Regions from separate parts of the Vreelandella halophytica genome, predicted to be linked through region 1. Evidence: predicted binding sites of a transcription regulator. Region 1 holds the regulator's gene; the other holds the start of a gene.
What was found. Region 1 encodes LexA, which represses DNA repair genes until DNA is damaged. Its sites were predicted from a motif close to TACTGTNTANNTANACAGTA; they were not measured.
Positions count from the first base shown of each region.

Region 2: a site for LexA is predicted at 1,163-1,182, ahead of ACWHXT_RS15665 (DUF1654 domain-containing protein). Genes of this name have one in related genera too.

Region 1 covers NZ_OZ309107.1:1,585,771-1,611,810, forward strand. Annotated here, with positions in the region: gene ACWHXT_RS07510 (GAF domain-containing protein) at 1-376, opposite strand, end outside; gene ACWHXT_RS07515 (MetQ/NlpA family ABC transporter substrate-binding protein) at 471-1,265, opposite strand; gene ACWHXT_RS07520 (methionine ABC transporter permease) at 1,370-2,023, opposite strand; gene ACWHXT_RS07525 (methionine ABC transporter ATP-binding protein) at 2,004-3,047, opposite strand; gene ACWHXT_RS07530 (riboflavin synthase subunit alpha) at 3,467-4,087, shown strand; gene ACWHXT_RS07535 (NCS2 family permease) at 4,248-5,546, shown strand; gene ACWHXT_RS07540 (adenine phosphoribosyltransferase) at 5,585-6,130, shown strand; gene gpt (xanthine phosphoribosyltransferase) at 6,139-6,618, shown strand; gene ung (uracil-DNA glycosylase) at 6,620-7,303, shown strand; gene upp (uracil phosphoribosyltransferase) at 7,383-8,012, shown strand; gene ACWHXT_RS07560 (uracil-xanthine permease family protein) at 8,143-9,372, shown strand; gene mobB (molybdopterin-guanine dinucleotide biosynthesis protein B) at 9,401-9,940, shown strand; gene moaC (cyclic pyranopterin monophosphate synthase MoaC) at 9,945-10,739, shown strand; gene moaE (molybdopterin synthase catalytic subunit MoaE) at 10,740-11,201, shown strand; gene ACWHXT_RS07580 (ribonuclease J) at 11,206-12,780, opposite strand; gene purU (formyltetrahydrofolate deformylase) at 13,047-13,901, shown strand; gene lexA (transcriptional repressor LexA) at 13,966-14,640, opposite strand; gene ACWHXT_RS07595 (TetR/AcrR family transcriptional regulator) at 14,860-15,537, shown strand; gene ACWHXT_RS07600 (L,D-transpeptidase family protein) at 15,515-16,042, shown strand; gene nagZ (beta-N-acetylhexosaminidase) at 16,108-17,118, shown strand; gene ACWHXT_RS07610 (hypoxanthine-guanine phosphoribosyltransferase) at 17,218-17,796, shown strand; gene ppsR (posphoenolpyruvate synthetase regulatory kinase/phosphorylase PpsR) at 17,810-18,643, opposite strand; gene ppsA (phosphoenolpyruvate synthase) at 18,935-21,316, shown strand; gene ggt (gamma-glutamyltransferase) at 21,464-23,254, shown strand; gene ACWHXT_RS07630 (glycerophosphodiester phosphodiesterase family protein) at 23,273-25,159, opposite strand; gene rraA (ribonuclease E activity regulator RraA) at 25,220-25,726, opposite strand; gene acnB (bifunctional aconitate hydratase 2/2-methylisocitrate dehydratase) at 25,878-26,040, opposite strand, start outside.
Region 2 covers NZ_OZ309107.1:3,382,422-3,386,815, forward strand. Annotated here, with positions in the region: gene smpB (SsrA-binding protein SmpB) at 80-571, shown strand; RNA gene ssrA (transfer-messenger RNA) at 615-994, shown strand; gene ACWHXT_RS15665 (DUF1654 domain-containing protein) at 1,200-1,430, shown strand; gene ACWHXT_RS15670 (LexA family protein) at 1,427-1,873, shown strand; gene ACWHXT_RS15675 (Y-family DNA polymerase) at 1,870-3,144, shown strand; gene ACWHXT_RS15680 (hypothetical protein) at 3,162-3,848, shown strand; gene ACWHXT_RS15685 (hypothetical protein) at 3,932-4,123, opposite strand; gene ACWHXT_RS15690 (hypothetical protein) at 4,127-4,394, opposite strand, start outside.

The DNA.
Region 1 (26,040 bases):
GGCTGTCGATGTCCAGAACGCCCCATGTCGCGCCGTCGACCACGATGGGCACGACCAGCTCCGACTGGGAGGCCGCGTCACAGGCAATGTGATCGGCAACGGCGTGTACGTCGTCTACCCGTTGGGTGGTTTGGGTGCGCGCTGCGGCCCCGCAAACGCCTTTGCTAAAGGGAATCGGGTTGCAGGCGGGGTTGCCCTGGAACGGCCCCAGATGCAGCACCTGGGGCTCGCGTTGAAGGTAAAAGCCGACCCAGTTGAGCGAACCCAGCGACTGCATGATGAACGCGCTGGTTTGGGCGCTGTTGGTCAGCCAGTCTGAGGTGTCCAGCAGGGCGTCGAGCTGGCGGTTCAGTAGGGCGTAGTCTACGTAAGCCATGTCATTTTCCTTATAAACGAGCAGGCCGGCCTTGCGGCCGGCCCTTGTGCATTCAAAGCACGCCAAACGAGGCGTTGGGTAGTTTGCCTTGGAGTTACTCGATCCAGCCCGGCACGGCGCCGCCCTGGAAGAGCTCTTCGGCTTTTTCGATGACTTCGTCGCGCTGGTAGGCGTCGACCATTTGACGAATCTCTTCGCGCTCTTCGTCGCCGCTACGCACCGCAATCAGGTTGACGTAAGGGGACTCGGCGCCTTCTCGCACCAGCGCATCCTCCAGGCTCAGGCCGGCCGGCTGGGCGAAGGTGTTGTTGATGAACGCCATGTCCACGTCCGGCAGTACGCGCGGCAGCTGCGCGGCTTCGATTTCGCGAAAGCGGAAGTTGCGCGGGTTTTCGGCGATGTCGATCGGCGTGGCTTCGAGATTCTCCGGGTCGTTGAGTGTGATCAACCCTTCGTTGTGCATCAGAATCAGCGAACGGCCTTCGTTGGTCGGGTCGTTGGGCAGGGCGATCTGCGCGCCGTCCGGAAGATCGTCGATGCTGTCGAATTTTTCCGAGTAGGCGCCGATCGGGTAAACGAAGGTGTAGCCGGCAACCGTTAGGTCGTAGCCGCGATCGTTGTTCATCGTTTCGAGATAGGGCGCGTGCTGATACGCGTTGGCGTCGAGGCTGCCGTCGGCAAGGGCGGCGTTAGGCGTCACGTAGTCCGTGAACTCGATGATCTCGACGTCCAGGTTGTACTCATCCTTTGCGATGCGTGCGGCGACTTCCATCACCTCGGTTTCCGGGCCGGCCACGGTGCCCATTTTGATGCTGCGGGCTTCCTGGGCGTTGGCCACGTTAACGGCCAGGGCCAAAGCGGTCAGTCCGGTGAGTAGCTGTTTTTTCATGCGAGTTCTCCTGTAAGCGAATCTTGACGATATTATAGCAATAAAAAAGCCGCGCATAATTCTTTCAGGTTATATGGCCGATAGCGATTTTATTCAATGCCCGGCTACTTGCGATCGCTTTTGCGCACCAGATAGTCGCCCAGACTTTGAAAGCCTTGCACCATCACCACCAGAATCACCACCGTCGTCAGCATGATGGTCGGGTTGAAGCGGTTGTAACCGTAGCGAATGCCTAAATCCCCAAGGCCCCCACCGCCGACCGCACCGGCCATGGCCGAATAGCTGACCAGCGTGACCACGGTGATCGTAAGGCCGGTAATGATACCGCCCCGGGCTTCGGGGATCAGTACCTTGCAGATGATCTGCCAAGGGGTGGCGCCCATCGCCTGGGCGGACTCTACAAGCCCCGGAGAGAGCTCGTTGAGCGCCCCTTCGATCAACCTGGCGACGAAGGGGATAGCGGCGATCGTCAGCGGCACCGAGGCGGCGTTGATGCCGATCGAGGTGCCGACCAGCATCCGTGTGAAGGGGATGATCGCCACCATCAAAATGATGAACGGAATCGAGCGGCCGACGTTGGTGACGAGGCTGAGCACGTGGTTGAGCACCGGCATGGCCAGAATCTGACGCGGGCGGGTCACGTAGAGAAGGACGCCCAGCGGCAGGCCAAGCAGCGTCGAGATCGCCCCGGAGATGGCCACCATATAGAGCGTGTCCAGGGTTGCCTGCCAGATAAGATCAAACATCGCGCTGGACATAGCCAAGTACCTCTACCTGTAGTTGATGCGCTTGAAGATAGGTCATCGCCTTTTGGGTCTGCTCGGCGCTACCGAGCAGTTCGGCGATCATCAGCCCCAGGGTGCGCTCCTGAATGGACTCCACCTTGGCCTGCAAAATACTCACGTCGACGTCGCACTCCCGGGCAAGCCTTGAAATCAGCGGCGTCGAAACCGCGTCGCCGGAAAACGTCAGGCGCACCACCGGGTGGCTATCGGGGCTTTGCACGTCGCTTAGCCGCGCGGTGAGCTCCTTGGGCGGGCTTAGCTGCAAGAAGTCGTTGAGAAACTCGCGGCCCAGGGCCGTGGTCGGGGCGGTAAAGAAGTCGCCCACGTCGGCGTCTTCGACCAGCTCGCCGCCGGAAATCAGGCTTACCCGGTGGCAAATCGATTTCACGACCTCCATTTCGTGGGTGATCAGCAAGATGGTGATACCGAGCTTTTGGTTGATATCGCGCAGAAGTTCGAGAATCGAGCTGGTCGTTTGCGGGTCGAGGGCGGAGGTCGCTTCGTCGCACAGCAGCACGTGGGGGTTGCTCGCCAGCGCCCGGGCGATCGCCACGCGCTGCTTCTGCCCGCCAGAGAGCTGGGCCGGGTACATCGTTGCCTTGTCCGCCAGGCCGACCATCTCCAGAAGCGGCGTCACGCGGGTTTTAATCCCGCGGCGCTTCTCGCCCATCAGCTCCAGGGGCAGGGCGACGTTGTCGAAGACCGTGCGGGTGGTCAGCAAGTTGAAGTGCTGAAAGATCATGCCCATGCGATGGCGGGCCTGGTTGAGCTCGCCCCGGCTAAGGTGAGTGATGTCGCGGTTATCGACCAACACGCTACCTTCGCTGGGCCGCTCGAGCAGGTTGACGCAACGGATGAGCGTTGACTTACCCGCGCCGGACAGGCCGATCACGCCGTGAATGGCGCCCCGGGGGACGGTTAAATCGACATTTTTCAGGGCGTGGACCGCGCGGGGGCCGCTGCCGTAGGTTTTACTGACGTTTTTGAGTTCTATCATGGCGTCTGCCTTAACGTGAGGCCAAAGACGTGAAGTGCAGGGGGAGGGGCTTAAAATAAATAAGGCCACCCCTTGGGGTGGCCATCGACGCTGGACACACCCTTTTAGCTGCACTTCACCGCGCTTGGCTGGTGGACGCCCGCAATCCGGGTATAAATCGGCGTCTAAACTATTAGCGGCGAGAGTCTAGAGAGGGCCTGTCGGCTTGTCAATTAAAGCGGCGCTAAAACGCCACCCGCGCCAAATCGAAAGCATTCGACGCACAAAGCAGCGTTTTAGGGCCCGTTAGGCGCTCGAAAAAACGACGACCGTACCCGGCGGGAGCAATAAACCCTACTCGGGCCTTTAGCTTGAAGCGGGTTAAAGGCGATAATGGCGGTTTGCAAAACGTTCAGGCCCGCAGGGCGTTAGGGGGAGTAATGTTTACAGGCATTGTGCAAGGCGTTGGCCGGGTTGTCGAAATCCGTGAGCTCGAAGCGTTTCAAACCCATGTGGTCGAGCTTTCGCCCGCGCTTTGCGAAGGGCTCGAGCTTGGCGCCTCGGTGTCGCATAACGGGGTGTGCTTGACCGTTACCGCCATCGACGGCCACAAGGTAAGCTTTGATCTCATGCGCGAGACGCTGCGATTGACCAATCTTGGTGCATTGAGCGTTGGCGATTGCGTCAATATAGAGCGCGCCGCGCGCTTTGGCGACGAGATCGGCGGCCACGCCATGTCCGGGCACATCATCGCCATGGCGGATGTGGTGGGCATCGACGAGGCGCCCAACAACCGCCGGCTGTGGTTTTCGCTGCCCAAAACCCTGGGGCGCTTCGTTTTCGAGAAGGGCTATGTCGGCGTCGACGGTATCAGTCTCACGGTGGGGGATGTGCGCTCGGCGGGTGAAAACATCGTGTTCAGCGTCAATCTAATTCCCGAAACGCTACAGCGCACGGTGTTGAAAGAGCGCCTGCCCGGCGCCCAGGTCAACATCGAGGTGGACCCGCAAACCCAGGTCATCGTGGAAACCGTCGAGCGGGTGCTGGCGGCGCGCGCTTGAGGCTTTGACCAGTTGGTTAAGTAGTGGCCTGAAAATTGCTGGAGAATCAGAGCGGGGAAGCCCGCACTCATCGGCTGCGCGCCGAAGCTCGCATCGCTTTCGGGCTTTCGGTAGACTGTGCGGCTTTTCTCGCATCACCGGGCGCAGGGAACAAAACGATATGAAAGGTTTGGACAACTACTTCAAGCTCACCGAGCAAAATACCAACGTCAAAACCGAGGTGATCGCGGGCATCACCACTTTTTTGACCATGGCGTACATCATCTTCGTCAACCCGAGCATTTTGTCGGAAGCGGGGATGGACTACGGCGCGGTGTTCGTGGCGACCTGCGTGGCGGCGGCCATTGGCTGTTTCGTCATGGGTCTTTGGGCCAACTACCCCATTGCCCAGGCGCCGGGTATGGGGCTCAACGCCTTCTTCACCTACGGGGTGGTGCTGGGCATGGGCTATACCTGGGAGGCGGCGCTCGGGGCGGTATTTCTTTCGGGTCTTACCTTTTTCCTGCTGAGTATTTTCAAGATTCGCGAATGGATCATCAACGCCATACCCCTTTCGCTGCGCTTGGGCATTGCCGCCGGTATCGGGCTTTTTCTGGCGATGATCGCGCTTAAAAACGCCGGTATCGTGGTTGCCAATCCGGCAACGCTGGTCGCGATGGGCGATCTCTCCGAGCCTTCGGCCATTTACGCGCTGCTCGGCTTTTTCGTGATTACCGCGCTTGCCTACTTAAACGTTACCGGCGCGGTGCTGATCGGCATTCTGGGCGTGACCGTTGCGGCCATGCTTCTGGGGCATAACGAGTACGGCGGGCTGATGTCGATGCCGCCGTCCATCGCGCCGACCTTCATGGCGATGGACCTGGCCGGCGCTTTCGACGTGGCAATGCTCAGCGTCATCTTTGCCTTTTTGTTCGTGGACCTGTTCGACACCTCCGGTACGCTGGTCGGCGTTGCCCATCGCGGTAAGCTTTTGGATAAAGACGGTAAGCTTCCGCGCATTGGCCGCGCCATGATGGCCGACAGCACGGCTTCCATGGCCGGTGCGGTATTGGGTACCTCGACCACCACCAGCTATATCGAATCCACCGCAGGTATCGCATCCGGCGGGCGCACGGGCTTGACCGCCGTGGTCGTGGGTGTGATGTTTTTGATCAGCCTGTTCTTCGCGCCGCTGGCGGGCTCGATTCCGGCCTACGCCACCGCCGGAGCACTTTTGTATGTGGCGGTGCTGATGGCGGGTAGCCTGGCCCATGCCAACTGGGAAGACCCCACCGACGCCGCGCCGGTACTGATCGCCGCGATTGCCATGCCGCTGACGTTCTCGATTGCCGACGGCATCGCGCTGGGCTTTATGAGCTTTGTCGGTATCAAGACGCTCTCCGGGCGCTTCAAGGACCTCAATCCGGCGGTGATCGTTCTGGCGCTGCTGTTTGCGGTGAAATTCGTATTCTTCGGCTAGGCGTTGGCCCGGCTTTGTATTAACCAATGAGAGACGCGATGAGCATTTACGGCGACTACATCAAGTCCGTTATTCGCACGGTTCCCGACTGGCCCGAGCAGGGTGTCAATTTTCGTGACATCACGCCTTTGCTGCAAAACAGCTCAGCCTTTCGTAAACTGATCGATAGCTTCGTACACCGCTATCAGGACATGAATCTGGATGCCATTGCGGCGATCGACGCGCGCGGTTTCATCATCGGCGCACCGCTGGCTTATGAGCTTGGTTGCAGCTTCGTGCCGGTACGTAAAAAGGGCAAGCTTCCGTTCAAAACGGTTAGCGAAACCTACACTCTCGAATACGGCGCCGCGGAAGTGGAGCTTCACTCCGACGCGTTCGAAAAGGGTGACCGGATTTTGCTGATGGACGACTTGATCGCGACCGGTGGCACGATGCTGGCCGCCGCCAACCTGATTCAGCGCTGTGGCGGTCAGGTAGTCGAGACCTCGACGATCGTCGATCTGCCCGAACTCGGCGGCTCTCAAAAGATTCGCGACGCTGGCTTTGGCGTGTTCGCGGTATGTTCATTTAACGAAGACGAGTAACGCCTCCCATGAGCAGCGAACGCTATCACCAGCACTTCACGGTCTCCTGGGACCAGATCCATCGCGACGTTCGGGCCCTTTGCCACCAACTGATCGAGCGCGATTTCAAGGGTATCGTGGCGATCACCCGGGGCGGGTTGATTCCTGCCGCGCTGATCGCCCGCGAGCTCAATATCCGCCTGATCGACACGGTCTGTATCAAAAGCTACGATCATATGGATCAGGGCGGGCTCGATATCATGAAGGGCGTGGACCACGACGGCGAGGGCTGGCTTTTAGTGGACGACCTGGTCGATACCGGTAAAACCGCCCGGGCCGTGCGTGAAATGCTGCCCAATGCCCACTTCGTTACCATTTACGCCAAGCCCGACGGCCGCCCGTTGGTCGATCAGTACCTCACGGAAGTGGGCCAGAACTGCTGGATTCAGTTTCCCTGGGACATGGGCATCGCCTATGTCGAACCGCTCGCCGATCAATTGAAGAAATGATATGACCGACCCTCTACCCAAGGACTGGAGCCAATGGCTCGGCCAGGAGTTCCAGGCGGATTACATGGCCGCGCTAAAAGCGTTTCTGGCCGATGAGAAAGCGGCTAAAAAGGTCATCTATCCGCACTCGTCCAACTGGTTTCGCGCCTTCGAGCTCACGCCTTTGGAGGAGGTGAAAGTCGTCATTCTGGGCCAGGATCCTTACCACGGCCCCGACCAGGCCCACGGGCTCTGCTTTTCGGTCAAGCCCGAGGTTCAGGTGCCGCCGTCGCTGCTCAATATCTATAAAGAGCTTGAAAGCGACGTGGGCTTCACGCGGGTAAATCACGGTTTTTTGGAGCCCTGGGCGAAGCAAGGCGTGCTGCTTTTGAACACCGCCCTGACGGTCGAGAAGGGTAACGCGGCCTCCCACCGGGGCAAGGGGTGGGAGAATTTTACCGATGCGACGATCAAGACGGTCAGCGAACACGCCGGGCCTTGCGTGTTTCTACTCTGGGGCAGCCACGCCCGTCAGAAGAAAGCGCTGATCGATCGAACGCGCCATTTGATTTTGGAATCGCCACACCCGTCGCCGCTTTCCGCGCACCGCGGCTTTCTGGGTAATCGCCACTTCTCCCAGGCGAACCAGTTTCTGGCCGAGCAGGGACGCCCGGTAATCGAATGGCAATTACCCGCCACCCCTTAACCTTGGGGGCGGTTGCGGGTAGAATGGCGCGCAATTTTGCGCTAGCCGAGCGCTTTTAACCCTGCAGTGAGGTAGTTTCATGAGTGTCCACGCCATTGATCATCCGCTTGTTCAGCATAAATTGGGGCTCATGCGGGAAGGCGGTTTGAGCACCAAGAGCTTTCGCGAGCTGGCAGGTGAAGTCGCCAAGCTACTGACCTACGAGGCCACCAAGGATCTCGAGGTCGAAGACCATCAGATCGAAGGGTGGAACGGCGAAGCCATCGCGACGCGGCGTTTGAAAGGCAAAAAGGTGACCGTCGTGCCGATTCTGCGCGCAGGCCTTGGCATGCTCGAAGGAGTCACCGACCTGATTCCCAGCGCCCGGGTCAGCGTCGTCGGACTTTACCGCGATGAAGAGACGCTTCAGCCGGTACCGTACTTTGCCAAGTTCGCCAACGACATCGAAGAGCGTATGGCGATCGTGATCGACCCAATGCTCGCGACCGGTGGCTCGATGGTGGCAACGCTGGATATGCTACGCGAGCGGGGCTGCGACAGCATGAAAGTGATCGTGCTGGTCGCAGCACCCGAAGGCATTGAGCGCGTACAAAAAGACTACCCGGATATCGAGATCTACACCGCGTCCGTCGATGAGCGCCTCGACGAAAACGGCTATATCGTGCCGGGCCTTGGCGATGCCGGCGACAAAATATTCGGCACGCGCTAAGCGCGCTGCCTTGAAATGCCCCTTACGCTTTGCGTCGGGGGCATTTTTTTGGGCGCGAAAAACGCCCCGGTACCCACTCCCCTGACAAGCCTGCCCTGATGGGCGACCCAATGAACGTTAAGGACGCTGCATGAGCACTGAATCATCACAAGAGGGCTGGCCCAAAACGCTGTTGACCGGGGCGCAAATGTTGTTCGTCGCCTTTGGCGCGCTGGTGCTGGTACCGCTATTGACCGGGCTCGACCCAAGCGTTGCGCTGTTTACCGCCGGTGTCGGCACGCTGGTCTTTCACAGCGTGACCAAACAGAGTGTGCCGGTTTTTTTGGCCTCTTCTTTTGCGTTTATCGCGCCTATTCAAGGCTCGATTGCAAGCTTTGGCGTCTCCGCCACGCTTGGTGGGTTGATGGCTGCCGGCATCGTTTATACCGTTATCTCTCAAGTGGTGCGTATCAAAGGCACGGGCTGGCTGAATCGACTGCTGCCGCCGGTAGTGGTGGGGCCGGTCATCATGGTGATTGGTTTGGCGCTGGCGCCGGTGGCGGTGAGTATGGCAACCGGAGAAACCAGCGATCACATCGGCTATGGTCAGGCGATCTTTCTCTCCATGGCGAGCCTGGCGGTCACGCTGGTGCTGGCGGTGTTCGGCCGCGGGCTTTTGCGGCTGGTGCCGATCATGGGCGGGGTCGCTACCGGCTACGCGCTCTCGCTGGTCATGGGGGTAGTGGACTTTACGCCCATTCAACAGGCGCGCTGGCTTTCGGTGCCGGCCTTTAACGCGCCGAGCTTTCACTGGGCGGCGATACTGTTCATGATCCCCGTGGCCATCGCCCCGGCGGTCGAGCACATTGGTGACATGGTGGCGATCGGCTCGGTCACCCGGGAAAACTATCTGGAAAAGCCCGGGCTTCACCGTACGCTGTTGGGCGACGGCCTGGCGACCTGCGTGGCGGCGCTGTTCGGCGGGCCACCCAACACCACCTATTCCGAAGTGACCGGCGCGGTCACGCTGACCAGGGCGTTCAACCCGGTGTACATGATCGTGGCGGCGGTATTGGCCATTTTGCTGGCCTTCATCAGCAAATTGGGCGCGCTTTTGCAGACCATTCCCGGCCCGGTCATGGGGGGTATCATGACATTGCTGTTCGGCTCGATTGCGGTGGTGGGCATGAATACGCTGGTGCGCGCGGGGCAGTCGCTCACCGCGCCGCGCAACCTGGTGGTCGTCTCGCTTATTCTGGTCTTCGGGATTGGCGGTATGCAGTTCGGGGGCGGGCAGTTTACGCTACAGGGCGTTAGTTTGGCCGCGCTCGTCGGTATTGCGCTGAACGCGCTGCTGCCACCGGAAAAAGAGCTTGCCTGAGGCTGGGTCAAAGGAGATCTCCCTGGAAATGATAAAAACGCCTTTTCCCGTGCTCGGCATAGCCGCCTGGAGCTCGACGGGTAAGACCACGCTTTTGACGAAGCTTCTGCCGCGCTTGCGCGAGGCGGGGCTCGATGTAGGGGTGATCAAGCACGCCCACCACAACTTCGACATCGACAAGCCCGGCAAGGATAGCTACCGGCTTCGCGAGGCCGGCGCCGCGCCCATGCTGGTGGCTTCACACCGGCGCTACGCCTTGATGCAGGAGACACCGGGCCAGGACGAGCCGGACCTTGGCCATTTGCTTTCACTGATGACCGCCCACGCGCCGGATCTGGTCATCGTCGAAGGCTTCAAGGATTGGCCGCTGCCCAAATTGATTCTCTATCGCGACGGTATCGGCGACCCGGCTATCCTGCAAAGCGACGGTCTCAAAGCGGTGGCGCTAAAAGGCGAGCCGCCCGAGACGCTGGACGCTTCTATCCCGCGGCTAAACCTTGATAACATCGATGAGATTGCGCGCTGGATCCTTCAATGGTCCCGCGCGTCCCGTGACGACAAAAGGTAACGATATGCAGCTGACCCACCTGAACACCCACGGCGAAGCCAACATGGTGGATATCGCCGATAAAGAGGCGTCGCGCCGGGAAGCGGTGGCGTCGGGGCGCATCGTCATGGCCCCGGCAACGTTAAGGCTTTTGAGCGACGGTGAGCTGCCCAAAGGCGATGTATTGGCCACGGCGCGTATCGCGGGTATCCAGGCCGCTAAACGCACGTCCGATCTGATTCCACTTTGCCATTCGCTGGCGCTTAGCAAGGTGAGCATCGATTTCGATATCGACTGGCAGGAGGGCGCGGTCGATGTACACGCGCTTTGCCGGTTGAATGGGCGCACCGGTGTCGAGATGGAGGCGCTGACGGCGGTCTCGGTGGCGTGCTTGACGCTTTACGACATGTGCAAGGCCGTCGACAAGGAGATGCGCATCGACGCGATTCAGCTCGAGAGCAAGCGCGGCGGCGTACGCGGCGATTATCAACGTAGCGCGGCGCCGATCGTAACCGGAGAAGGCACGCCCGGGGAGGTCAGCGTCGGTGAGCGCTGTACGGTATCGCCCTGCGTGCGGGTCAAGTTCCTGGCCGAGCTTCGTGAGCGGGTCGGGCATAGCGAGGTGTCGTTCTCCCTCGATGCGCTTGAAAGCCGCGATGTAGCCGGGCTCAAAACGGTGCTGGCCGAGAAGGATACGCGTTTTAGCGTATTGAAGGAGCAGCGTACGCTGTGCGCCATCAATCAGGTCATGGCCAACGACACCGCGCCGATCACCGACGGTGACGAGATAGCCTTTTTTCCACCGGTGACCGGGGGCTGAATGAGCGACTCATTGATCAGTGTGGCCATACAGGAGGCGGCGTTTAGCCTCGACGAGGGCTATACCGCGACGCTTGAAAACCGCTTTGACATCGGCGCCGTAGTGACCTTTACCGGGTTGGTGCGTGATTTCAACGAAACCCCCGAGGTGACCGGGCTGACCCTTGAACACTACCCGGGAATGACCGAGCGCGCGCTTTACCAGATTGGCGAAGAGGCGTTGTCACGCTGGGCGCTGCAGAAGGTGGTGATCATCCACCGGGTAGGGCAACTGCACCCAGGGGACCCGATCGTGCGGGTGCTGGTGGCCAGTGCCCACCGGCGAGACGCGTTCAGCGCCTGCGATTTCATCATGGATATTTTAAAGACCCGCGCGCCTTTCTGGAAAAAGGAGCATTCCACCCAGGGCGATTACTGGGTGAAGGAGCGCGCAAGCGACCAGCAGGACGCGGCGCGCTGGTGAGGCGTCAAGGCGCCTCGGTCGCCATGATTTGCAAATGGACTTCCGGCATGTGCTGGCAGTGTTCCCCCAGCCAGTGAACCATGCCGGGGGTAAGCGCCTCGCGAAGCTCGGCCAGGGTGTCGGCGTGTATTTCATCGAGGCGCTCGTCGAGCCAGTCGCTAAAGCTCTCTTCATCGATGGGGCTTGCCCCGCTCGCGTCGAGCATCAAGCGGCCGATACGCTGCCAGCCCGTATCGGTGGCGCATACCGGCAGCGCCAAAAACAGCGTGCCGCGCCGGGCGCTGTTCGACTCTGCCCCAAGGCCTGGGTGAGGCGTCACGCTGTTTTGATCCACCACGTGGGGTAGCTGCGGGTAGCGCGCCTCGACCCGAATGCCTTCGTTGTCCATTGCCAGCATATCGCCGTTGACCGGGGCGAGTGGCGCCTTGATACCGAGCTCTTCGGCCAGCGCCTGGTGGGCCTTTTGATGGACCGCTTCGCCGTGAACTGGCAGCAGCGCCTTGGGCCTTATCCAGCGATAGAGCGTTTTGAGCTCTTGCTGGGCCGGGTGGCCGGTGGCGTGGAGTTCCGGGTGATTGGTTTCGTCAAAAAGCGTCACGCCCAGTTGGGTAAAGCGGCGTTTGAGCTGGGCAATCGGGCGTTCGTTGCCGGGAATGGCCTTGGCGGAGAAAATCACGTTATCGCCCGCTTCCAGGTCCATGAAGGGGTGACGCCCCTGGGCCAGGCGCTGCAGTGCTGCGCGGGGCTCGCCCTGGCTGCCCGTGGCGATCACGACGACTTCATCCGGCGGCAGGTAGCCCAAATCCTGGGGCGGGACCAGCGCCGGGAAGTCGTCCAGATAGCCAAGCCCACGGGCGACACCCACCATACGCTCCATGGAGCGGCCCATCAGGCTCACCCGCCGTCCACTCTGCGCCGCCGCCTGGCCAATCGCCCACACGCGCGCCAGGTTGCTGGCAAAGCAGGAGACCACGACGCGGCCCTTGCACGCCTTTAGCGTTCGGGTGAGCGCTTTTGCGACATCGCCTTCGCTGCCCGCGGTGCCGGGGAGCGGGGCGTTGGTCGAGTCGCCGACGACGAGGTCCAGCGGTGCCAGTGCCTGAAAGTGGGCGGGATTGACGCTTGGGCCGATCAGCGGCGCGGGGTCGAGTTTCCAGTCGCCGGTGTGAAGGACCCGGTAGCCCCCGGCCAGCATCATGATGGCGCAGCTTTCGGGAATCGAGTGCGTCATCAACAGATAGCGAAGCGTGAACGGGCCCTGCTCCAGCGCCTCATTGGGTTCGATCACGTGAATGGCGGCGCTGCTCAAACTGTGTTCGGCAAACTTGTGGCGTAAAAGGCCGGCGGCCAGGGGAGTGGCGTAAATCGGGCACTGCCACTTCGGCCAAAGCCAGGCGACCGCGCCGATATGGTCTTCATGGCCGTGGGTGATGAAGAGCGCCTGGGGGGTGATATCGAGCTCGGCCAGGGTCTGGGTATTGGGCACCTGAAGCGGGGCGCTGGGCAGATCCTGGCGAATCATCATGCCGCAATCAATGGCGATCCAGTGACCGTCATAACCATAAAGCGTCAGGTTCATTCCTATTTCACCACAGCCGCCAAGCGGCAGTATGCGCAAGGGTGGACGGCGGCGGGGACGAAGTTGAACGCGAGATGGATCCATTGATTATGAACAGCCTGAAAAGTAAGGCTTTAACTATACGGTAAGGCGGGGGCGGCTAACAATCATGGCGATGCCAGCCAGGCCCGCTTGCGCTACACTAGCGCCCTTGCTCAGCGCCACGACCCCCTTCATGGCGGACAAGGCCTGGCATTTTTAAAATCGTGTTTATATTGAGTGTATTTATGTCGCATTACTACCGTTTAGTGGTTTCCTGCCCGGACCAAGTGGGCATTGTGGCGCGTGTCTCCAGCTTCATCGCCCAGCATGGCGGCTCCATCACCGAGGCAAGCCAGCATTCGGATCTGCAAACGGGCCGGTTTTTCATGCGTTACGAGATTCTTGCCGATTCCATCGGTATGACCGCCGAGGCGCTCGAAGAGGCGTTCTCGCCGATCGCCAGCGCCTTCGACATGCAGTGGGCGCTGGTGGATACGCAAAAGCGGCGCAACGTGGTGATCATGGTCTCAAAAGAGTCCCACTGCCTGGTCGACCTGCTTTACCGCTGGCAGGCCGGCGAGCTCGACTGCAACATCGTGGGGATCATCTCCAACCACCCGGATATGCGCGCGCTGAGTGAGTGGTACCAGATTCCTTACTTTCACATTGCGGTCGACCCAGGCGACAAGCAGGCCTCGTTCGATGCGGTACAGGCGCAAATCGAGGCGCTCGAGGCGGACTGCATCGTGCTGGCGCGCTACATGCAGATTCTGCCGCCGGCGCTTTGTAGCCGCTACGCGGGCCAGGTCATCAACATCCATCACAGCTTTTTGCCCTCGTTTGCCGGTGCCAAGCCTTACCACCAGGCTTACGCGCGGGGCGTTAAGCTGATCGGTGCGACCTGCCACTACGTGACCGAGGAGCTGGATGCCGGCCCGATCATCGAGCAGGACATTCATCGGGTTAGCCACTGCCATACCCCGACGGATCTGGTGCGCTTTGGCCGCGACGTGGAAAAATCGGTGCTGGCGAGGGGGATTCGCTGGCATCTGGAAGACCGGGTGCTGATCGACGGCAACAAGACCGTCGTCTTTAACTAAAAAAAGCGGGGGGCACTGATGAGTGCCCCCCGCTTTTTATACGACGTTCAAACAGGCGAGTGGCTTAGCCGAGCGCTTGGCCGCTGCCGCCGCGAATCACGCCTACGCCCACACCTTCGATATCGAGCTGCTGGGTGCGCAGGTCGATTTCGATCGGGTCGAAGTCGCTGTTTTCAGCCAGTAGCGTTACCTGATGGCCGTCGCGCTTGAAGCGTTTGACGGTGACTTCGTCTTCAAGGCGTGCCACCACGATCTGGCCGTCGCGTACCCGCTCGGTGCGGTGCACGGCGAGCAGGTCGCCTTCCAGAATGCCGATATCTTTCATCGAAAGCCCGCGCACGCGCAGCAGGTAGTCCGCCTTGGGCGTGAAGTAGTCCGCCGGAAGCGGGCAGTAGCGGTCGATGTGCTCGGCGGCCAGAATCGGGTTGCCCGCAGCGACTTCGCCAATGATGGGCAAGCCGTTTGCCGGCGTTTCGCCGCTTTCGTTGGCAGCCGGCGCCGGCTCACTGGTTTCGGTGCCTTCCTGGTTGGGTAGGCGAATACCCCGGGAAGTGTGGCGAATGATACGAATCGCGCCTTTGCGCTCGAGGGCGCGAAGGTGTTCTTCCGCCGCGTTGGGTGAGCGAAAGCCCAAAGCCTTGGCGATCTCGGCCCGGGTGGGCGGGTAGCCAAGCTCATTCATGGTTTTAACGATAAAGTCAAAAACGTGCTGTTGACGTACTGTAAGAGGACGGGACATGTCTGACTCCAGCGTAAAAGGGTAACTAAAAAGGTGACTCGATATATATGTGTTTAAGTATACAGTATGTTCCTCTGTCCAGTATATGACTCAAGCCACGGATTATAAAGCCGTTCGAGCATCGAGTGAGGGAGTTCACCCTTTCTGGCGATTGAGACTGGCGCGTTAATGGCCTACTATTTTGCGATGTTTTAAACACTCGTTTTTCTGGAGGGCGCCATGGCGCAATCTGATACGGTCACGCGTATCCTGGATACTGCGGAGGTGCTGTTCGCTGAACGCGGCTTTGCCGAGACCTCGCTTCGTAATATCACCAGCAAGGCACGGGTGAATCTGGCCGCCGTGAACTACCACTTCGGTTCCAAGAAAGCGCTGATTCAGGCCGTATTCGCGCGCTATCTCGATCCTTTCAGCCAGCGCTTTCACGAAGCCCTGGACGCGCTGCACGAGCGCTACGGCGAGGAGGACATTCCCCTCGAAGTGCTGCTCGAGGCCATGGCGACCACGGTGCTGACGGTGCCCGCCGAGCGCAATAGCCTCAAGGTTTTCATGCGCCTTTTGGGTTTGGCCTATAGCCAGGCCCAGGGGCATCTGCGCCGCTATATTCAGCAGCAGTACGGCGATGTGTTCACCCGTTTCGTCGAGCTCGTTCGTCGGGCAACGCCGGAGCTTCCCGACGCGGAACGCTTCTGGCGGCTGCACTTCATGCTGGGCACGGTGATCTTCACGCTTTCCGGGCTCGATGCGCTGCGCGATATTGCCGCCAAGGAGTACAACGAGCAGGTTTCGGTGCGCGATCTTGTCCGGCGGCTACGCCCGGTGGTGGTTTCCGCCATGAACGCGCCGCTTCCCCCCGCTTTGGAGGAGCCTGCGTATGCTGACGCCCAATCTGGCTGAGCTTCCTCCCGTCGATGGCCCTTGGGTCGAAGTCGACCTCGCCACCCAGCGCCTGCGCTGCTGGCAGGGCCAAGCGGTGGTACACGAGTGCGCCGTTTCGACCGGTGAAAACGGCGTAGGGCAAAACGAGGGCAGTGGTCAGACGCCCCGTGGCTGGCACTACGTGCGCGCCGCGATTGGCGAAGGCCTGCCGGAAAATGCGGTATTTCGCGGGCGGCGCTTCACCGGCGAAGTCTTTACCCCGGCGCTGGGCGCGCAGAATCCCCAGCGCGACTGGATTCTGACGCGTATTCTCTGGCTTTGCGGGCTCGAGCGCGGCGTTAACCGCGCAGGCCAGACCGACTCCCAGCGCCGCTATATCTATCTGCACGGCACGCCGCCAGACCAGCCCATGGGTATCGCCGCCTCCCACGGCTGCATTCGCCTGCGCAATGACGATTTGCTCGCGGTGTTCGCTTTCGCAGCCCCAGGCACCCCGGTGTGGCTCAACGCCGCGGGGCTTTAACCCCGGATTTTGTTTAAGGCCGCCGATCGACTAGAATTGGCGGCCGTTTTATTGGATGCAAGCCGATGACGCAACCGCCAGGCCCGGTCATGCTCGACCTCGAAGGGCCCGCTATCACGCAAGCTGAAAAAGCCTTGTTGGCCGACCCCGCCGTGGGCGGGGTCATTTTGTTTGCGCGCAACGTAGAAAGTGCCGAGCAGGTCAGCGCGCTTTGCCAAAGCATTCGCCGGCTAAGGCCCGATCTGCTGCTGGGCATCGACCAGGAAGGCGGGCGCGTTCAGCGCATCAAAAAAGGCGTTACGCGGCTTCCCGCGATGGCGCGCATTGGTGAGGTCTACGCCCAAGACGCGGATGCCGGGATACAGCTGGCCATCGATGCCGGCTGGCTGCTGGGCATGGAGATGGCGGCCTGCGGGCTCGATATTAGCTTCGCCCCGGTGCTCGATGTCGAAAGCGGGGTTTCCAGCGTGATCGGCGATCGAAGCTTCAGTCAGGACCCCGAGCACGTCGCCGAGCTCGGCGGACGCTTCATTCAGGGCCTGCACGAAGCGGGTATGGCCGCGGTAGGCAAACACTTTCCCGGCCACGGCGGCATCGAAGCCGACACCCATCATAGCTTTGCCGACGACCCGCGCCCGCTAAGCGAGCTCAAGGCGCGGGATCTGGTGCCTTTCACCCGCCTTGCCGCCCAGCTCGACGGCGTCATGCCCGCCCATGTGGTCTTTAGCGCTTTCGATCAGCGCCCGGCGGGCTTCTCGCCGAACTGGCTCGGAATGCTCAGAGAGTCACTGGGCTTCAAGGGGGCGATCTTCTCCGACGATTTGACCATGGCCGGTGCCCACGTGGCCGGCGGGCCGGTGGAGCGCGCCCGCGCCGCGCTGGCTGCCGGCTGCGACATGCTGCTGGTATGTAATGATCGTGGCGCCGCGCTCGAGGTGGTCGCCCATTGTCAGGGGCTCGAGAGCAAACGCGCCGGCAAGCTTCGCTACGCCCGCGCCCGGCCGGATCTCGCGGCGTTGCCCGCGCTCAAGCGCTGGCGCCGCGCCAATGCACGCCTGAGCGAGCTGGCCGACTAGCCCGCGCCGCCTTAAACACCTTTTTCTCGTTCGAAGCGCCGATGTATCGCCGGCGCTTTTATTTTTTAAACCTTGATCGCTTGATACCGGAGCCCTTCGATGAACAAACTCGATAAAGAAGCCCTTGAATCCCTGGATTCAATGCGCGAGCTGATGGATAACGCCGACTGCCTGATCACCCAGGCGCAGGTCGAGGAAGCTCTCGATCACATGGCCGAAGCCATCACACGGGATTTGGGTGACAAGCTGCCGGTGTTTTATTGCGTGATGAACGGCGGGCTGATCACCACCGGTCATCTGCTGACCCGGCTGGGCTTTCCGCTGGAAGTCGACTACCTGCACGCTACGCGCTACCGCAACGAACTGCGCGGCGGCGAGCTTTTCTGGCGGGTCTCGCCGGAGGTGCCGATGGCCGGGCGCCACGTGGTGATCATCGACGACATCCTCGACGAAGGCTCGACCCTGGCGGCAATTCTGGACTACTGCCAACAGGCCCAGGCGGCGAGCGTCACTACCGCCGTGCTGGTCGATAAACAGCACGACCGCAAGGCGGTGCCGGGGCTCAAGGCCGACTACTGCGGCCTGGAAGTGGCGGATCGTTACGTGTTCGGTTTCGGCATGGACTACAAGGGTTACTGGCGCAACGCCCCTGGTATCTTCGCGCCCAAGGGGCTGTAAGCCTTACCCCTCTTTAGCGGGGCGAAAAACGCCGCGTTAGCCCGGTTTCGGCGATCATGCGCGTGGAGATCTCCTCGATCGAGAAGCGGGTGGTATCGATGAACGGAATGCCAAGCGTGCGGTAAAGCGCGCTTGCCTGCTCGACTTCCTGCACGCATTGGTCGATCGAGCTGTAACGGCTGTTGGGACGGCGCTCGTTGCGAATGGCCGAAAGCCTTCGCGGGTCGATGGTCAGCCCGAAGAGCTTGTGGCGGTGCGGGGCGAGCACCCTGGGCAGTTTCAAACTGCCGTCCTCGTCGAGATCGTCTTCGGTGATCGGGTAGTTGGCCGCGCGGATGCCGAACTGCAGCGCAAGATAAAGCGACGTTGGCGTTTTGCCGCAGCGCGAAACGCCGACCAGAATGACGTCTGCCTGATCGTACTGGTGGGTGCGCGCGCCGTCGTCGTTGTCGAGGGCAAAATGCACCGAGTGGATGCGATCCATGTAGACATCGTCGCTACCAATGGCGTGGGTTCGCCCGACACTATACGAAGAGTGGGTCTCGAGCTCTTGCTCCAGCGGCGCCAAAAAGGTCGAAAACACATCCACTTTGAAGCCCTGGGCCTGGCGAATGACGTCGCGAATTTCCTGATCGACGATGGTGTCGATGATGATCGGGCGCTGGCCGTCGCGGTTGGCGGTGGCGTCGATGATATTGGCGAGCGCCTGGGCTTTTTCGACCGAGTCGATATAGGGCTTGGTGAGCATCGTGATCTCGACGCCGCTGAATTGTGCCAAAAGGCTACGTCCCAAACTCTCGGCGGTGATCCCCGTTCCGTCGGAAATAAAAAATGCCGTACGCTTCATGCTTTTCTCCCGTTGATCACCTCGATGCGTGAAGCGCTATTCTCACCGTTGGGTGTCGCAAGCACAACGGGCCAGGCCGCTATGGAGCGGGCGACTACAGAAAGCGCCTTAATTCTCGCCGTGTTGTAAAAAACCTTCACTGACTTCGCGGTTAGACTAATGGCGAATACGAGGGGGCGGTGATAGGGTGACACGCTCAATGAAATTGACCGACCCGATCTGGCGAGCCCCGGTCTGGCGAGACCCGGTCGGGTGGTTCAACCCGCGGTCGATGATTAAAAGGGGTGTTGCGTGCAAGAGTACATTGTGTGGTTCGATCAACTGGGCATGAACGACGTCGAGCGAGTAGGCGGCAAGAACGCCTCGCTCGGTGAAATGATCTCCAACCTTGCGGGCGCCGGTGTCACCGTGCCCGGCGGCTTTGCCACCACCGCTCACGCCTACCGCGAATTTCTCGCTTTCGAGGGCCTCAACGACCGGATCAACGCGCTGCTGACGCGTTTGGACGTCGACGACGTCAAGGCGCTTGCACAAGCGGGCAGCACCATCCGCCAGTGGATTATCGATACGCCCTTACCGCCCGCTTTCGAGCGCGCCCTGGCAGATGCCTACGCCGACCTGCAACAGCGCCACCCCAACCTGAAAGCCGCCGTACGAAGCTCCGCCACCGCCGAAGACCTGCCGGATGCCTCCTTTGCCGGCCAGCAGGAAACCTTCCTCAACATCGAAGGCTTTGACAACGTCAAGCGCGCCGTGCACGAGGTGTTTGCCTCGTTATTCAACGACCGGGCGATTTCCTATCGCGTGCACCGCGGCTACGCCCACGAGAACGTGGCGCTTTCCGCGGGCGTGCAGAAAATGGTGCGCTCGGAAACCGGCGCCTCCGGGGTCATGTTCACCCTGGACACCGAGTCGGGCTATCGCGATGCGGTGTTCGTCACCGCCTCCTGGGGGCTGGGTGAAACCGTGGTGCAGGGCGCCGTCAACCCGGACGAGTTCTACGTTCACAAACCCACCCTGGAAGCGGGGCGCCCGGCGGTACTGCGCCGCACCCTGGGCTCCAAGCTGATCAAAATGGTCTACGGCGAAAGCGCCAGCGCCGGCAAGTCCGTCGAAACCGTCGACGTACCGCTCTCTGATCGCGGGCGCTTTTGCATCAACGATGAGCAGATCATGGATCTTGCCCGCCAGGCGGTCACCATCGAAAAGCACTACCAGCGACCCATGGATATCGAGTGGGCGCTGGACGGCGACGACGGCAAGCTCTACATCGTCCAGGCGCGCCCGGAAACCGTGGTGTCCCAGCAGGAGGGCGGCAAGCTCGAGCGCTTCCATCTCCGGGAGAAAGGGCGCCGGCTGATCACCGGCCGGGCGATCGGTCAGCGTATCGGCAGCGGTACGGTGAAAATCGTGCTCAGCCCGGATGAGATGCACAAGATCAACGACGGCGACGTGCTGGTCACCGACATGACCGACCCGGATTGGGAGCCGATCATGAAGCGCGCCTCGGCGATCGTCACCAACCGCGGCGGGCGCACCTGCCATGCGGCGATCATCGCGCGTGAGCTGGGTATCCCCGCCGTGGTCGGCTGCGGCGATGCCACGACCCAGCTGCGCGAAGGCATCGACGTCACCGTCTCCTGCTCCGAAGGTGATACCGGCAACGTCTACGAAGGCATTCTCGATTACGAATGCAAGGTTTCAAGCGTCGACGCCATGCCCGAGATTCCGTTCAAGATCATGATGAACGTGGGTAACCCGGATCGCGCCTTCGGCTTCGCCGGTTTGCCCAACGCCGGTGTGGGGCTTGCCCGGCTCGAGTTCATCATCAATCGTATGATCGGCGTGCACCCCAAGGCGCTGCTGGAGTACGACCGCCAAACGCCGGATTTACAGCAGGTGATCGACGCGCGCACCGCGGGTTACGACGACCCGGTCAGCTTCTACGTCGACAAGCTCGTCGAAGGCATCTCGACGCTGGCCGCGGCGTTCTACCCCCAGCGAGTCATCGTGCGGCTTTCGGATTTCAAATCCAACGAGTACGAAAACCTGATCGGCGGTAAGCTTTACGAGCCCGGCGAAGAGAACCCCATGCTGGGTTTCCGGGGCGCCTCGCGCTATGTTTCCGACGCCTTCCGGCCGTGTTTCGAGCTGGAGTGTCGTGCGCTCAAGCGCGTGCGCGACACCATGGGCTTCGAGAACGTCGAGATCATGGTGCCGTTCGTGCGCACGCCAACCGAGGCGCGCGACGTAGTGGAGCTGCTCGCCGCCAACGGGCTGGCGCGCAACCCGGATGACCCGAACGGCCTCAAGGTCATCATGATGTGCGAGCTGCCCGCCAACGCGCTGCTCGCCGATGAGTTCCTCGAGCACTTCGACGGCTTCTCCATCGGCTCCAACGACCTGACGCAGCTTACCCTGGGGCTCGACCGTGACTCCGCCATCGTCGCGCATCTGTTCGACGAGCGTAATGAAGCGGTGAAAAAACTCCTCTCCATGGCGATCCAGGCGTGCAAGGCGCAGGGCAAGTACGTGGGAATCTGCGGGCAGGGCCCGTCGGATCATCCGGACCTTGCCAAGTGGTTGATGGAGCAGGGCATCGACTCGGTATCGCTCAACCCGGACGCGGTGCTGGAGACCTGGTTCATGCTGGCCGGGGAAACCATCGCCTAAGTAGCCTTGCCAATTCAGCGATTAATGCGCCCGGCCATTGTGCCGGGCGCACGCGTTTTATAGGCTAACCTGTCAGGTGAGTAAGCCAACACCTTTTCCCGCTCAAGAAAACGCCGGCTTCGGCCTCGAAACATCTCAGGAGTGATCATGCTGCCACTACGGGCGACGCTGCCCTTGACCGGCTTATTGCTGGTTCCGCTCTACAGCTTTGGCTTTACCTACGAAGCGCCCTCGGTGACCCCGGAAGTGGGCTCGGGCTACGAGGAAAAACCCGGCTGGGCGAACGATAAATTCGCCGTCGCCGCCGCCAACCCGCTGGCCACTGATGCCGGCCGGCAAATTCTTGAAGCCGGCGGTAACGCCATCGACGCGGTCATCGCCGTGCAGATGGTGTTGACGCTGGTCGAGCCGCAATCCAGCGGCATCGGTGGCGGGGCCTTTTTGATGCACTTCGATGGCACCGATATCGACGCCTTCGACGGTCGCGAGACCGCCCCGGCGGCGGCGGACGAGATGCTGTTCATGGAAGATGGCGAGCCGCTGGCATTCATGGACGCGGTGGTGAGCGGGCGCTCGGTCGGCGTACCCGGCACGCTGAAGATGCTCGAAACCGCCCACGCCGCCCACGGCCAGCTCGACTGGGAGACGCTCTTCGTCCCGGCGATTACGTTGGCCGAGGAGGGCTTCGAAGTGAGCCAGCGCCTGCACACAAGCCTTGCCGAAGACCCGGCACTGCGCGATGACCCGCTCGCCGGGGCGTTTTACTACGACGCGCAAGGCGAGGCGTTGGCAGTGGGTGAGACGCTGACCAACCCGGCGCTGGGCGCGCTGCTTCGCCGGATAGCAAGCGAAGGCAGCCGCGCCTTCTACGAAGGCGACGTGGCCCAGGACCTGGTCGAGCGGGTGCAAAATCACCACACCCGCCCGGGGGAAATGAGCCTGGAAGATTTGAGCGGCTATGAAAGCATCACCCGGGAGGCGATCTGCACGCCCTGGCAGCAGTGGGACGTCTGCGGCTTTCCGCCGCCGTCCTCGGGGCACCTGACCGTCATGCAAATTCTGGGCATGCTGGAGTACCAGCCGATGATCGAGGCGCCTTTGGATAACGGCGCGGCGAGCAGCGGCTGGCTGCATCAGTTTTTGGAAGCGTCGCGGCTCGCCTTTGCCGACCGTGGCCGCTATATCGCCGACCCGGACTTCGTCGAGGCGCCAGGGGGCGATTGGTCGCTGATGCTCGCCCCGGAGTACCTGGAAAGCCGCAGCCGTTTGATCGAGGAGACCAGTATGGGCGAGAGCGCCGAGCCTGGTAACCCCGGCGAGTTCGAGGTGAGCTATGCAAGCCAGCCCACCCAGCCCGAGTACGGCACCAGCCACATCAGTATCGTCGATGAAGAGGGCAACGCGGTGGCCATGACCACCACCATCGAGCAGGCGTTTGGCTCGCGCATCATGGCCGATGGCGGCACGGGCCTGGCCGGCGGGTATCTGCTCAATAACGAGATGACCGACTTCTCCTTCGAGCCGGAAATCGACGGTGAGCCGGTGGCCAACCGGGTCGAGCCCGGCAAGCGGCCGCGTTCGAGCATGAGCCCGACATTGGTATTCGACCACGACAACGGCGATTTCGTGGCAAGCCTGGGCTCGCCCGGCGGTGCGGCGATCATTCACTACACCGCACGCACGCTTCTGGCCATGCGGGACTGGGGCCTGAGCGCCCAGGAAGCGCTGAACCTGCCCCACGCAGTCACGCTGGGCGGCGATGTCTGGCTCGAAGAAGGGCGCTTTCCCGAGGCGACCATCGAGTCGCTCACCCAGCGCGGGCATAGCGTCAGCGAGCGCGAGCTGACCAGTGGTCTTCAGGCAATCCGCCGCCTGGAAGACGGCACGCTGTTCGGCGGCGCCGACCCGCGCCGTGAAGGCGTCGTGATGGGCGAGTAGCCCGGCCTTAAGGTCAAGTTACTCGCGCAGCCAGTTGCGCAGTTTCACCAGTATCAGACCGCCATCGCTCAAGGCATGGCGGTCTTCTATTAGCATGCTCAGCCGATCCGGGTAGTCGGTAATGATCGCATCCACGCCTAGATCGATCAGGGTCGACATCCGCGCGCGGTCATTGACCGTCCAGGCGTGTATCTCGTAGCCGTAGCGCCCGGCGAGTTCGATCTCGTGCTGGGTGATGCGGTTATGGCGAAGGCCCAGCGCGTCGAAGCTGCGCCGGTCGAGCGTGCCCGGCAAAATCAGCTGAGCCAGCAGCGTGACACGAAGCGCCGGCGCCTGCTCCTTGATGAAGGTGACGATGCCCGGCGTCGTGGTGGCTACGCGCATATCCATCTGCGCGTGGGGAAAGCCGCATTCGCTCATGCCATCGAGCGCGCTTGGCTGGGTTGCCCAGCAGCGGTAGCGAATGTCCGACTCCGCATCGAGGGCATCCAACACGGCCTGGGCCAGGCGCTGCTCGTCCCGGGGCAACGCTTTCATGTCGATCATCAGCCCCGCCTTGCCACGCACCAGCGCCAGCGTTTCATCGAGCCCGGCGATGGGCTCGTTGACGAAGGCGTCGCCGAACCAACTGCCCACGTCGAAGCCGCTTAGCTCTTCGCGGGTCAGATCATTGAAATCCCGGGGGTCGCCGGTCAGCCGTGTCAGGCTCCGGTCGTGGTACAGAAGCACCGCATCATCAGCGCTTAGTCGCACGTCGAGCTCCACGAAATCCGCCCGGTCCTCGAGCGCCTGACGCACGGCGGCCAGAGTGTTTTCCGGCGCGACCATGGAGCTTCCCCGGTGGGCGATTACCGCCACGTTATCGCGCAACTCGAAACTGTTGAGAATCCACCAGGCTTGTAGCGCGGCAAATACCAGCACGAAGGCCTCGACCGCCCAGGCCAAACGGCCGGGGTTTGCGTTGGTCACCCTGGGCGCCGGATGGGGCTCGCGGCAGGCCAACTGAAGGTAGAGGCACGCCGAAAGCAGGGCATTGGCGGCAATGCCGAGAAAGGTAATGGTCAAGGTGATCAGCACGTAACCGGTAAGATAGGCAAGCATCGCCGGGATCAGTACGGCGCTTCGCTCGGGCAGCCACCACAAAATCGGCGTGACGATCAAATCGAAAAGTAAGGTGACGAGCACCGGAAGCGCCACGATCAGCACCAGCAGTATCAGTACCGCCGCGCCGATCGAGCGCCGCCCGCCCCGGGTGAGCGGCACGCTCTGTCTAAGCGCGGCCAGCGGCGAGCGCTGCTCGACGGCCACCAGCGGTAGGGCGAGCATCCAGCGAAGATAGAGCCAGGCCGCCAGGCTCGCCCATATCAAGACCAACGGCAGCGCGCAGGCAATGAAGTACCAAAGTACCGGCGGGCGAACGCGCTGCAGGTAGTAGAGATCCAGATCGCTGAGAAAGAGATCGAATAGCCAGGTAAGCCCAAGCATGAAGGGGGCGAGCAGTAACAGGTGGGCGCTGACCTGAACGATGACCAGCCCGGCAAGGGCCGGCAGACGCCGGGTACTCAGCCAGAGCGCTTCAAAAGCGAGGCGGTAGTGGTTTTCCCGGGCCCGGGTGGCGACCAGCAGCATGCCGGCCTGCTGCCAGTAAATCAGCAAAAAGGCGAACCAGAGCCCCACCAACAGGGTTAACAAACCAAGCGGGCTAAAAAGCAGCGCGACCAGCGCCTCGGTCGTGATGACCGTGCGGTTGAGCGCTGAAAGCAGGGTTTGCGACACCCAGCCAATGGCGGGCAGCACCAGCGCCGACGCCAGCAGCGTATAGATCAGGTGATAAGCGATCAGCGGTCTTAGGTGGTCTTTCAGCGTTCGATAGAGGGCGTGGCCCAGGGTGGTCAACGGCGGCATAAAAAAGGAGCTTTTGAAGTGAGTGCAGGCGCGGCGTTTGGGTCGCGCCGGACAAGCGGCTTAAGAGAGGGCCAGGGCAGCGTCGGACACGATAATACCGTTGTTATCGGCGTAGAGCCACTGGCCGGGCTGGAGGGTGGTGCCGGCAAAGGTGACCGGGATATCGCGCTGGCCTTCGCCGTTTTTCTCGCTTTTGCGAGGATGGCTGCCCAACGCCTGAACGCCGAGCGAAAGCGTCGCCAGAATATCCACATCGCGCACGCAGCCGAACATCACAACGCCGGCCCAGCCGTTTTTAACGGCCTGCTCGGCTAGCATGTCGCCCAGCATGGCGCAGCGGTAGGAGCCACCGGCATCGACCACCAGTACCGCGCCTTCGCCGGGCTCGGCAACCGCCTCTTTTACCCTGGAATTATCCTCGAAGCATTTGATCGTACGCACCCGCCCGTAAAAGGCCTCGACACCGCCCATATTGACGAAGAGCGGATCGAGAACGGCCACCTGGGGGTTGGCATCGCAAAGGTCCGGGGTCACGATGTTTAAAGCAGGTGTAGCGGTGGTCGACATAAAGTGTTCCTTGAATGGAGGAGGGTGAGCATAAAAAACGCCCCGCCCTCGTAAGAGGAGCGGGGCGTTCGGTCATCGGCTCAGGGCGGCAAATAATTGACCGCCCTGCGATGGTGCGAGCATCGGCGATGGGGTGGTTGCCAAAAGCGGCTTAAGCTTCCTGGGCAACCGGAATCACGTTCGAGGCAATCTTCTGATACTCCTCGATTTCGTGGAAGTTCATGTAACGATAGATCTCGCCGGCCATGGCGTCAAATTCGGCCATGTAGCGCTGATACTCTTCAACGCTTGGCAGGCGGCCTTCGACGGCGGCC
Region 2 (4,394 bases), 1.8 Mb from region 1:
AATATTTCAGACCTTGAATGGTATCACGCCTCCCCATATAACGAAGGGGGTGCTATCGACAGATTAATGATGAGGTTTCATGGCCACTAAGAACGGCAAGAGCAAGGGCCCCAGCAACAGCGCCATCGCCCAGAACAAGAAGGCGCGGTTTGAGTACCACATTAACGAAACCTTCGAAGCAGGCCTTTCGCTTGCGGGTTGGGAAGTTAAAAGCCTGCGCGCGGGCAAGGGTCAGCTCACCGACACGTATATTCTGGTGCGTAATGGCGAAGCGTGGCTGCTGGGTAGCCACATCATGCCGCTCAACACCACCAGCACCCACGAGATTGCTGACCCGACCCGCACGCGCAAACTGCTGCTTCACCGCAAGGAGATCGCCAAGATCTTCTCGGTCACCCAGGACAAGGGCCACACCTGCGTGCCGCTCAAGCTCTACTGGAAGCGCAATATGGTGAAGTGTGAGTTGGCGCTGGTGACCGGTAAGCAGCTTCACGATAAGCGCGCGACCGAAAAAGATCGCGACTGGGACCGTCAGAAAGGTCGAATCATGCGGGAACATAACCGCGCGTAGCTGGTCAATTAGCGCTGAGCACGTTAGAATACTGCTCTGACCTGGGGGCGACATGGTTTCGACGCCGGTGACAAACCCTGCGGTGCATGCCGAGAGCGTGATGTATCTCGTAAATACCACATCACGAAAAATAGTCGCAAACGACGAAAACTATGCTCAAGGCGCGCTGGCAGCGTAACAACTGCTAGCTTCTTGTCTGGCCCCAAGGTGATGTGCCTATTCATCACTGCGGGGATATGAGCTAAAGCTGATAGGACCGCGGTTGGCGGTGTCTTCTCGTCAACCGTTAAACTTTAGAAGGCTCGCGTGACTGGATCCTGATCGTCGGAGCCAGCTACGTTAAAGCAAATGACGAAATCTAAGCATGTAGAGCCAATGGGCGAGTGCTGGCGGACGCGGGTTCAATTCCCGCCGCCTCCACCAGACACCCCTACAAATCAAGCACCTACGGGTGCTTTTTTTGTGTCTATAGGTTGGAAAGGGCCTATTTAGGCATAGCTATGTCAGCTTTTGAGTCAGCTTTTTTAGACCAAATCGCTCTCCCCCACCCCTAGCATTCATCAGCCCCCCTGCTTATACTCCGCTTCTTAATACTGTATATATAAACAGATATACAAGGAGGACCGTCATGTCGAATACCTACCAACAGTTGGTTGAACGCGTAAAGCGCAAAATCGGCAGCCCAAAAGCTCAAGCCGATCGCTGCGTCGAAATCCAGCGTCAGCCCGACGACAGCGCCGAGGATTGGTTACAGATGTTGAGCGACTTGGGTACAGTCGAGAACGTGACGATGACTCCTCTCGATGACACTGCCAAACAAGTACGCATCCGCTGGAACCCCGAGGAGAGCATGGCATGAACATGCACCTATCAGTCCTCGGACGCGCCAACACGTCCTTCCCATCAAAGATTCCACTGATCAGTGGCTTCGTGCGCGCAGGTTTCCCATCGCCCGCCGACGACTACTTGGAAGCCGAGCTCGATCTTGTCTCGCATCTGGTTCAGCACCCGAGCGCAACGTACTTCCTGCGCTCCAAAGGAACGAGCATGGAAGGTGCCGGAATCTACGATGGCGACCTACTCATCGTCGATCGGTCACTGCAGCCCCGCCCGGGTCACATCGTCATCATGAGTATCGACGGGGAATTTACCTGTAAGCGCTACAGCATGATGGGTAACCGCCCCTATCTGATCGCATCAAACCCCAACTTCAAACCCATTCCGCTGATGGGTCACGATTGCGAAGTGTGGGGCGTCGTAACTCATAACGTTCACGCCCTTGCTCCAGGGTTTTCAACATGATTGCTTTGGTCGACTGCAACAACTTCTACGTAAGCTGCGAGCGCGTGTTTCAGCCGCGGCTCGAGGGTGAGCCGGTAGGCGTGCTCTCGAACAATGACGGATGCGTCGTCGCGCGATCGCAAGAGATCAAGGACCTCGGCGTGGCCATGGGCATGCCGGCCCACAAGATCGAGCCTCACGTCCGCAGGCAGTGCACGCTGCTGAGCTCAAACTACGCTCTCTACGGTGACATGAGCCGCCGCGTGACCGACGTCCTGAGGCAGCACACGCCCCACGTCGAGGTCTACAGCATCGACGAATCGTTTCTCTCGTTCGAGGGGTTCGCGCTCGACACCCTGACCGATCGCTGCCAGGTCATGCGGGCCCAGGTGAAGCGTGATACCGGTATTCCGGTGAGCGTAGGGCTCAGCACCTCGAAAACGCTCGCCAAGATCGCCAATCATCGCGCCAAGAAAGAGACCGGATTCGCTGGGGTGGCGATCATGCATCCGGATAGCGACGACACTCGGGCGTTCCTCGAGCAGCTGCCAGTGAGCGAGATATGGGGCGTGGCCCATCGAAGCGCCGCGCGCTTGCACACGCTGGGCATCGAGACGGCCTGGCAACTGCGTGAGGCATCGCCCAAGCACCTGCGCAAACACTTCTCGGTGGTGATGGAGCGCATCGTGTACGAACTCCGTGGCGTCAACTGTATCGAGCTCGACGACATGACCGAGCCAAAAAAGCAGATTATGGTGTCGCGCTCTTTCGGCAGGCTTACCCAGAATAAAGCCGATCTTCGGGAGGCGGTACGCGTGCACGCGGCGCGGGCCGGCGAGAAGCTTCGTAAGCAGCAAGGCCTCGCCCAGGCGATCATGGTTTTCGTGCGCACGAATCGATTTCGTGACGACCTGCCCAGCTACAGTAAGAGTGTGGTGGTGCCCCTCCCCAGCGCCACCTGCGATAGCCGGGCTCTGATCCGCGCCGCCAGCGCCGGGCTTGAGCAGATTTTTCGCGAAGGGATCTGGTATCAGAAGTGCGGCGTGATGCTCATGGACCTGTGCGATCACGAGAACGAGCAGCTAGGGCTGTTGGGCATGACAGAAAGTGATGAAGCGCGGGAGAAGAATGAGCTGCTCATGGCTACCTTGGACAAACTCAACCGGGAACACGGGAAAGGCACCATCGGGCTGGGAATGCAGCGAAAAGTGAACAACTGGGAGCTGCGTTGCGAGCATCGAACGCCAAGGTATACTACGAGCTGGGATGAAATCCCGATTGTAAAATCGTGAATCAATGAGAGAAGCTAATGAACAAGATACATCGTTTGGCAGGGAAAATATCTGACTTATATTTCTATACTTTTTTGATATTTTTATCGTTAACCTCAATCCCTTTACTTTACAACTTAACTAATAGCCATGAGCTTTCAAAAATAGCAAATATATCAACTATAATTGCTCTTGCATTCTTACTAATATCTTTCTTAAAAACTATTATATATAACAACCAAGAAAAAGAAGAGTCTCTGTCGATATTGACAAGAAGTTTATTAAGATACATCAGTGAAAATGAGAATAAAGAGTTCTTGGAAGAACTGGAAGGCAAAAAAGAAATAATTAACACTAAATCATCACTCAATGGCACCGGAATTAAAAAAGCTGAAGAGCACCTGCTTAAGTTAAATGAAAAAATAGAGCTTTTGCTTATACGGTCAAACAGAATTAAGACGAAAGAAAAATACACACCATACTTGGATTTTTACCAGACAGCCTTACTTTTAGCGAAAGCGAATCACTCTTTAATAACAACAGAAAAAGAAAGCAAAATAAAAATTACTATGTACAAAGAAATTGAAAAAGAACACTATAGCAAAATGACTTACATTAAACTACATATTCAAAATGAAAATGAAGGAAGTGAACGCAGCGTATATCGATTATTGGAAAAAAACTTAAGCTTAGATTCTAGCTTAATTAAATATAAAACTGATTAAGCTATATAACTTGGCTCTAGCATTTCCCAAGGCTTTTAGCTTTTTTAGCTACAGAAAACCGCCCAGGGTTAGTGCCCGGGCGGCTACTGACTCGGCACCCCTTCCCAAAAACGATCATCCTCCCATTCCAATTCCTTAAGCGCCCACGTCCGGGCATCGCGCACCAGCACCCAGCGGCCGTCGATGCGCTCCCAGCGGGACGCGGCACGCCAGCGGCCGGCCACGCGCACGCATTCCTCGGCGTAGCGCCAGCGCTCTTCGATGCGTACGTGCATGGGTCAGGTGCTCCAGTGCTGTAGCCACACGTCGCCGTCTTCGCCCTGGGCGTCGTCCGGCGGCTGATCGGAGATGAACACGTTGCGGGTGGCCATCGTGCCCAAGGCGGCGAGCTGGTCGCGGTGCGCGGAGGTCATGTTGATGGGCTCTATCTGGTCGCCGAACCGGGCGTATATCACCCGGTCAGCGGTATTGAACGCCAGCGTCCCGGCGTCGAGCTGGTCGAGCGCGGGCACCGCGCCGGGAACGTCGGACAGGCGCAAGGCGACG